DNA from 2 places in the Streptomyces sp. NPDC057307 genome. Region 2 is predicted to be linked to the other one. Evidence: riboswitches for the same ligand, from Rfam matches in the RefSeq annotation. Region 2 holds a riboswitch; the other holds the start of a gene.
The links. Region 2 has a riboswitch for cyclic di-AMP ahead of ACFUN8_RS32690 (M23 family metallopeptidase). Riboswitches for the same ligand answer to the same signal wherever they lie in the genome.
Positions count from the first base shown of each region.

Region 1: linked by a shared signal. The riboswitch ahead of ACFUN8_RS10335 (M23 family metallopeptidase) and the one ahead of ACFUN8_RS32690 (M23 family metallopeptidase) in region 2 are both predicted to bind cyclic di-AMP.

Region 1 is NZ_JBHUZM010000019.1:16,892-20,683, forward strand. Features, by position in the region: gene ACFUN8_RS10330 (PrsW family intramembrane metalloprotease) at 1-726, shown strand, start outside; gene ACFUN8_RS10335 (M23 family metallopeptidase) at 752-1,816, opposite strand; cyclic di-AMP (ydaO/yuaA leader) riboswitch at 1,828-1,982, opposite strand; gene ACFUN8_RS10340 (PP2C family protein-serine/threonine phosphatase) at 2,287-3,378, opposite strand.
Region 2 is NZ_JBHUZM010000160.1:5,355-9,146, reverse strand. Features, by position in the region: gene ACFUN8_RS32700 (GNAT family N-acetyltransferase) at 1-649, opposite strand, end outside; gene ACFUN8_RS32695 (HPr family phosphocarrier protein) at 784-1,065, shown strand; gene ACFUN8_RS32690 (M23 family metallopeptidase) at 1,219-2,022, opposite strand; cyclic di-AMP (ydaO/yuaA leader) riboswitch at 2,035-2,201, opposite strand; gene ACFUN8_RS32685 (M16 family metallopeptidase) at 2,440-3,792, opposite strand, start outside.

The sequences.
Region 1 (3,792 bases), on a different contig from region 2:
CTCGGCAACGCCTTCGGCGAGGACCAGCAGATCGGCAACTCGGGCCTCGCCTCCGTGACCGCGGCGACCTTCTTCGTACGGGTGGTGATGTCGCCGTTCGCCCATCCGCTCTTCACGGTCCTCACGGGCATCGGCTTCGGCCTCGCGGCCCTGACCTCCCGCCGCCGGCGCGTGCGCCGTTGGCTGCTGCCGGTGCTCGGCCTCACGCTCGCCATGGGCACGCACGCGCTGTGGAACGGCTCCTCGTCGCTGTTCGGCCCGTACGGCTTCTACGCGGTGTACGCGGCCTTCATGGTCCCCGCCTTCGCCCTGCTCACCTGGCTGGCGATCTGGAGCCGGCAGCGCGAACTGCGCACGGTCTCGGCCGAGTTGCCCGCGTACGCGGCGGCCGGCTGGCTCGGCGAGACCGAACCGCTCGCGCTGTCCTCGATGCGGGCGCGCTCGGCGGCGCGCGATGTCGCGGGCCGTACGTACGGGTCGGCGGCGGCCCGCACGGTCCGCGAGTACCAGGCGTTCGCGACCGCCCTCGCGTTCCTGCGCCACCGGGCGGGCCGCGGCGCGGCGGACCCGGACTTCGCCGAGCGCGAGCAGGAGCTGCTGCACCACATGTGGCAGCGCCGGGACATGGCGTCGCCCGCGCTGGCGTACGCGGCGCGGGCGACGGGGCGGGTGTGGACTCCGCCGCCGTACATCGACTACGGCGGCTACAACCCGTATCGGAGCTAGGACCTGCCCTGAGGCTCGGCCCGTATCAAGGAGTGAGTCCCTTGCTGCGGAGCCAGCTCAGCGGGTCGATCCCGCTGCCGCCCGCGGTGTGCACCTCGAGGTGCAGGTGCGGGCCGGTGACGTTGCCGGTGGCCCCCACGCGTCCGACGGTCTCGCCGGTGGTGACCTTCTGGCCGGCGGCGACGGTCATCGAGGACAGGTGGGCGTACCAGATCTCCGTGCCGTCGTCCAGCTCCAGCACCACGCGGTAGCCGTACGACCCCGACCAGCCGGCCGACTTGACGGTCGCGCTGTGGACGGCCTTGGCGGGCGTGCCCGTGGGGGCGGCGAAGTCCAGGCCGGTGTGCTGGCCGGAGGACCACATGGAGCCGCTCTGGCCGTACGTCGAGGTGAGCGTGTACGACGAGGTGGGGAGCGAGAAACTGGCGGCCAGCTTCTCCAGGCGCTCCTTCTCGGCCTTGCGCTCGGCCGCCTCCTTCGCCTTGCGCTTCTCCTCGGCGGCCTTCTCCTCGGCGTCGGTCTGCTGCTTCTTCGCCTCGGCCGCGGCCTTCTCGGCGGCGGCCGTCTCGGCGCTCGCCTTCTGGACGGCGTCGGCCTCGGCCTGCTGCTGCTCCGCCTGCTGCAGGATGCGGGCGCGCAGCGCCTCGCCGGAGTCGGTGGTGCCCTGCTGGGCGTCGGCCGCGGTGAGGCCGGCCGTGGTGAGCGGAGAGGGCGTCTCGTCGTTCTTGTCGTCGCCGTCGGACATGAAAGACCCGACACCGGGAAGAGACTTGGCGTCGGGGAAACTGTCCGAGAGCGCGTCGGGAAGTGATATCGAGACCGCTGGCTTGTCCTGCGCGGAGGCTATGCCTCCCGCGCCGACCGCGGCGATGACGCCTACTCCGAGGACCGTGGAGCTGCGGGCGAGAGCGTTGCGCTGCTTGGCGACACGGTGTTTGCCGCGTACGGGACGGATGGAGTCCGCGGTGGGATTCCACTCCTCCCAGCCCTTGTTCGCCTCGTCGTCGGTGCGATCGGTACCGGCGAACCGGCTCCCGGGACCGAAATGGACCGGGGCTGAGGCTTCGGGGGCAGGCCTGTTGGACGCCACTGGGGCGCTCTCCTTTCCTTCCTTCTCGCCTACCGGGTTAGCTGACGGGTTCGGAGCAGGAAGGTCTCCTACGAGCGTTTTTCGCCGCACGAGGCAGCAAGAGACGCCCGATTCACCCCAATTGGTGGTTCCCCGGTTTCCTTGCGGAATTCGGCGCGTGCGCACGGTGCCGTCTCTTCGACGGCTGGGACAACCGCGCTGCGTTATCGAACGTTAATAGACGACCGGGGCTTATTCCAAGCTGTTCCGGGTGATCGTTAGCGGACGCGGCCTGGACCAACCGGGACACAAGCGGGTGGAATCGGGCGAGTTGATCGCCCTTCGGATCGTGTGCGATCACACACTCGAACTGACGGTGCGTCAAATGTTATGCGGAGTGGTGCACTTCAACTACGCAGCGTGGCGGGCGAGATGGCGCCGCACGGCACGCCGTGTCCCGTCCGGCCAGGACGGGTCGCGACGCGATCGAGTCACGGCACGACCGGCATCGTCCGGCGCCGCTCCGGCTGTCGCGGGGTGGGCCGGCTGACGGCCAGCAGCGCCATGTCGTCCGTACTGCCGCCGCCGGTGTGCAGCCGTACGTCCCCGACGATCGCGTCGAGCAGTTCGTCGGGGCCGGGGAAGATCCGTCCCGCGAGCCGTTCGCGCGGGTTGTAGAAGACGCCCGCCGCGTTGCGCGCCTCGGTGAGCCCGTCCGTGTAGAGGAGCAGTGTCGCCCCGGACTCGTACGGGACCTCGTCCGCGCGGTCCGGCCAGGTCCCCAGCTCGCCCATCCCGAGCGGCAGCGCCGGATCGGCGGGGGACAGCACGGTCAGCCCGCCGTCGGGGGCGAGCAGCAGCGGCTCCGGGTGCCCGCGGTTGACCACGCGCACCATGCCCTCGACGTGCGGGATCTCGGCGAGTACGGCGGTGGTGAAACCCTCGAACAGGTCGATCCCGTCCCGCCGGGTGCCTTCGCGGGCCAGCGCCCGCTCCAGCCGTTGCGCGACCCCTTCGAGCGACCGCTCCTGCTCGGCGGCCTCGCGGAAGGCGCCGATGACGACGGCCACGGTCTCGACGGCGCCCATGCCCTTGCCGCGTACGTCGCCGACCACCAGCCGTACCCCGTACTCCGTGTCCTGGACGGCGAACAGGTCACCGCCGATGAACGCCCCCTCCTCCGCCGCCTCGTAGCGCGCGGCGATATGGAGCCCGCCGATCCGGGCGGCGGGCGTCGGCAGGACGGCCCGCTGGGCGGCCTCGGCGATGACGCGCGCCGAGGCCAGGCGTTCGCCGCTGCGGCGTACGACTCCGTTGATGGCCAGCGCCAGCACGGAGACCGTGAAGACGGTCAGCGACTCGGTGACCGTCTCGACCGCGTCCACCGTGTCGTTGAGGAAGTGCAGCCCGACGACGGCGGCGGTGGCCAGGATGCCGATGACGAGGGTGCGCAGGAACGAGAAGAACGGGGCGGCGACCAGCGGCGCCGCCGCGTAGAGCGGGGAAGCGGTGATGGCCGTCGGGGTCGTCTGGTCCAGGACGATCCCCGCCACGATGATCAGGCCGGGCAGGATCTCCACGATCGGATGCGCCGGCCGGGCGGCGTGCCGGCCGCGTCCTCGCCCGGCCGGACGGGGGTCGTCGGGACCGAAGCCCGCGGGGTGCTTGTCGGCGGAGGACCGGCCGTCCCAGGTGGGATCGTCCGGGTCGAAGGCCGGCGGGACCGGGGCGGCCGGGCGGGAGTCCGCCCGGCGGAAGCCGGCGTCGGCGCGCTCGAAGCCCCGGCGGATCCCGCGCCGGGCGCTGTTGCCGAGACCGCGGAGCCTGCCGGCCAGGCCGGGGCGGCGGACAGCACTCTCGGCGGGACGGCGGCCGTCGTCCCCGCCGCCGCCCGCCGTCCCGTCGTCTCCGCTGTCTCTCTGCCCCACCAGTGGTCTCCTGCCCGGTCCGTCGACGGCTGCGGACGGTACCGCGCCCTCCCTAGGCTGGCCCCTCAC
Region 2 (3,792 bases):
CGACGGCCACGGACGACGGGCCGAGGAGCCGCTGCACCGAGCGCGCCTCGGCGCGCTGCTCGCGGCCCCGCTGGACGGCGAGGGACTCCGCGGTCGGTTCGAGGTCGAGGACGAGGCGGACCGAGCCGTCCTCGAAGTTGCGTTTCTGGGTGAACCCGGCGTCCCGGAACACCTTGATCATCTTGTTGTTGGCGGGCAGCACCTCCGCCGCGAAGCGCCGGATCCCGCGCTCGCGCGCCACCGCGGCGATGTGTTCGAGGAGCGCGGAGGCGATCCCGCGCCCCTGGTGCGCGTCCTGGACGAGGAAGGCGACCTCGGCCTCGTCGGCCGGGGCGGAGGCGGGCATGCCCCGGCCGTCGATGCGGTCGTAGCGGACGGTGGCGACGAACTCGCCGCCGACGGTGACGGCGAGGCCCACCCGGTCCACGTAGTCGTGGTGGGTGAACCGGTAGACGTCCTTGTCGGAGAGCCGGGGGTAGGGCGCGAAGAAGCGGTAGTACTTCGACTCGTCGGAGACCTGTTCGTAGAAGCTGACCAGCCGCTCGGCGTCGTCGGTGGTGATGGGCCGGACGCGGGCGGTGCCCCCGTCGCGCAGGACCACGTCTGCTTCCCAGTGAGCGGGGTACGCGTGCTGTGACGGCGGCGTCATGGGGAGAGCCTACGGCGCGCGCACCGGTAGCGGCGGCTGCGCGGCCGGGGCAGGCTGGGGGTGCCTCATCGGTCCGTTACGGGGCACATGAGACACTGGTCTAGACAACAACTGTGACTTTGAAGGGCAACACCATGGCTGAGCGCCGCGTCAACGTCGGCTGGGCCGAGGGCCTGCACGCCCGTCCCGCCTCCATCTTCGTCCGTGCCGCCACGGCCTCCGGCGTTCCCGTGACGATCGCCAAGGCCGACGGCAGCCCGGTCAACGCGGCGTCGATGCTCGCCGTGCTGGGACTGGGCGCGCAGGGCGGCGAGGAGATCGTCCTGTTCTCCGACGCGGACGGCGCGGACGCCGCGCTGGACCGGCTGGCGAAGCTGGTCGCCGAGGGTCTGGACGAGCTGCCCGAGACCGTCTGAACCGCACACGCACCGAATCGCACACGCGCCGAGCCGCACACGCGCTGAATCGCACACGCACGACGAAGGCCCCGGCAGGACGCCGGGGCCTTCGTCATGTCTCCGCGCGCAGTCGTGTCTCCGCGCATGGTCGCGTTCTCCGCGCGTAGAGAGTCAGACGCTGACGCCGTGCGCGCGCAGGTACGCGACGGGGTCGATGTCGGAGCCGTACTCCGCGCTCGTCCGCGCCTCGAAGTGCAGGTGCGGGCCGGTCGAGTTGCCGGTCGAGCCCGAGAGCGCGATCGGCGCGCCCGGCGTGACGCTCTGGCCGACGGTGACGCCGATCGAGGAGAGGTGTCCGTACTGGGTGTACGTGCCGTCGTTCATGCGGATGACGACGTTGTTGCCGTACGCGCCGCCCCAGCCGGCCTCCACGACGGTGCCCGCGCCGACGGCCACGACCGAAGTGCCGGACGCCGCGCGGAAGTCGACGCCGGAGTGGCTGCCGGAGGACCAGAGCGCGCCGCCGGTCTGGTAGCCGGTGGTGACCGGGGAGCCGGCGACGGGGAGTTGGTAGGAGTTGAGGCGCTCGCGCTCCGCGGCCCGTGCCGCGCGCTCCTTGGCCTCGCGCAGTTCCTTCGCGCGGGCCTCCGCCTTGCGCTTCGCCTCGGCCTTGGCGCGGGCAGCGGCCTCCGCCCGCGCCTTCGCCGCCGCGGCCTTCTGGGCGGCCAGATGCTGGGCGTCGGCCTGGGCGTCGATCGTCGCGGCGAGGGAGTCGTCGATGACGATGGCGCGGGCCGGGGTGACCGGAGCGGTGTCCTGGGCGACGGCCGCCTCCATGTCGGCGGCGAGCGCCGGGGATCCGAGGGTGCCGATGACACCGGCGGCGGTGAGAGTCGCGACTCCGGCGAAGTTCGCGCCTCGGCGCGTCATTCGGCTCGGGGCACGGTGCTTCCCGGTGGCACGGGTGAACGCCATGAAGTGGCTGGTCCTTTCCTTCCTTCTCGCCTACCGGGTTAGCTGACGGGTTCGGAGCAGGAAGGTCTCCTACGGGCTCCTCCGCGGATCACGCGAAGGCCCCCGATTCACCCCAGGGACATGATTGGGTCCCCGGCTCCCCAGGCTCGCGCCTGACGGGGACTCGGCGATGGCTGTCCGGTGCCGCGGATGCGGCGGGCTCTGGCGAACAGCCGGACCGACGCTAAAGGGGTCATCTTTCAATCACCAAACAGACAGGCCCTTTTGTAGCGCACGCCACAGGGCATTCAGGCAACCTCCTCATGAATGCGGACATAGCGGGGAACCCCGGCGACTGGTTCGTCACCGGGGTTCCCTTTGTCCGTGCTGATCGGACGTCCGCACCGAGCCGACGGGCGGTCGTCGTCGTCATCGGCCTCAGCCGGTGACGACCTTCACCTCGCCGATCCCCAGGGCCTCGATCGGCTCCCGGATCACCGAGGCGTCCCCGACGAGCACCGTGACCAGCCGGTCGCCCGGGAAGGCGCTGACGACGGCGGCCGTCGCCTCGACCGTGCCGGTCTCGGCCAGGCGCGCGTACAGCTGCGCCTGGAAGTCGTCCGGGAGGTGCTGCTCGACCTGGTCGGCGAGCGTGTCCGCGACGGACGCGGCCGTCTCGTACTTCAGCGGCGCGACGCCGACCAGATTCTGCACGGCCGTCTCGCGCTCGGCGTCCGTCAGCCCTTCGGCCGCGAGCGTGCGCAGGACCTTCCACAGGTCGTCCAGCGCGGGCCCGGTCGACTCGGTGTCCACGGAGCCGCTGATGGCGAGCATGGAGGCGCCCGTGCCGTGCGGGTCGGAGCGCAGCACCTGCGCGAAGGACCGCACGCCGTACGTGTAGCCCTTCTCCTCGCGCAGCACCCGGTCGAGCCGGGAGGTGAGCGTGCCGCCCAGGCAGTACGTGCCGAGCACCTGGGCCGGCCAGACGCGGTCGTGCCGGTCGGGACCGACCCGGCCGATCAGGAGCTGGGTCTGTACGGCTCCGGGCCGGTCCACGATGACCACACGGCCGGTGTCGTCGGCCGTCACCGGCGGCACGGGGCGCGGCTCCGAGGTGTCGCCCGTCCAGTCACCGAGGGTCTCGGCGAGCAGCGCGTCGACGTCCACGCCGGTGAGGTCGCCGACGATCACCGCAGTGGCGGTGGCCGGGCGGACATGCGCGTCGTAGAAGGCGCGGACGCCCTTCGCGTCGATGCGTCCGACGGTCTCCTCGGTGCCCTGGCGCGGACGCGACATGCGCGAGGTGACCGGGAACAGCTCCTTGGAGAGCTGCTTGGCCGCGCGGCGGGCCGGGTTGGCCTGCTCGTGCGGGATCTCGTCCAGCCGGTTCGTGACGAGCCGGCCGACCTCGCTCTCCGAGAACAGCGGCGCGCGCAGGGCGTCGGCGAGCAGTCCGAGCGCCTTGGGCAGCCGGGAGACCGGGACCTCCAGGGAGACCCGGACGCCGGGGTGGTCGGCGTGCGCGTCGAGGGTGGCGCCGCAGCGCTCCAGCTCGGCGGCGAACTCCTCGGCGGTGTGCTTGTCGGTGCCCTCGGACAGCGCGCGGGCCATGATCGTGGCGACGCCGTCCAGTCCCTCGGGCTCCGCCTCCAGCGGAGCGGCCAGGGAGATCTCGACGGCCACCACCTGCTGGCCGGGGCGGTGGCAGCGCAGCACCGTCAGTCCGTTGGGCAGCGCGCCGCGCTCGGGCGCGGGAAACGCCCAGGGCCTGGCCTCTCCGGCCGTCGGCTG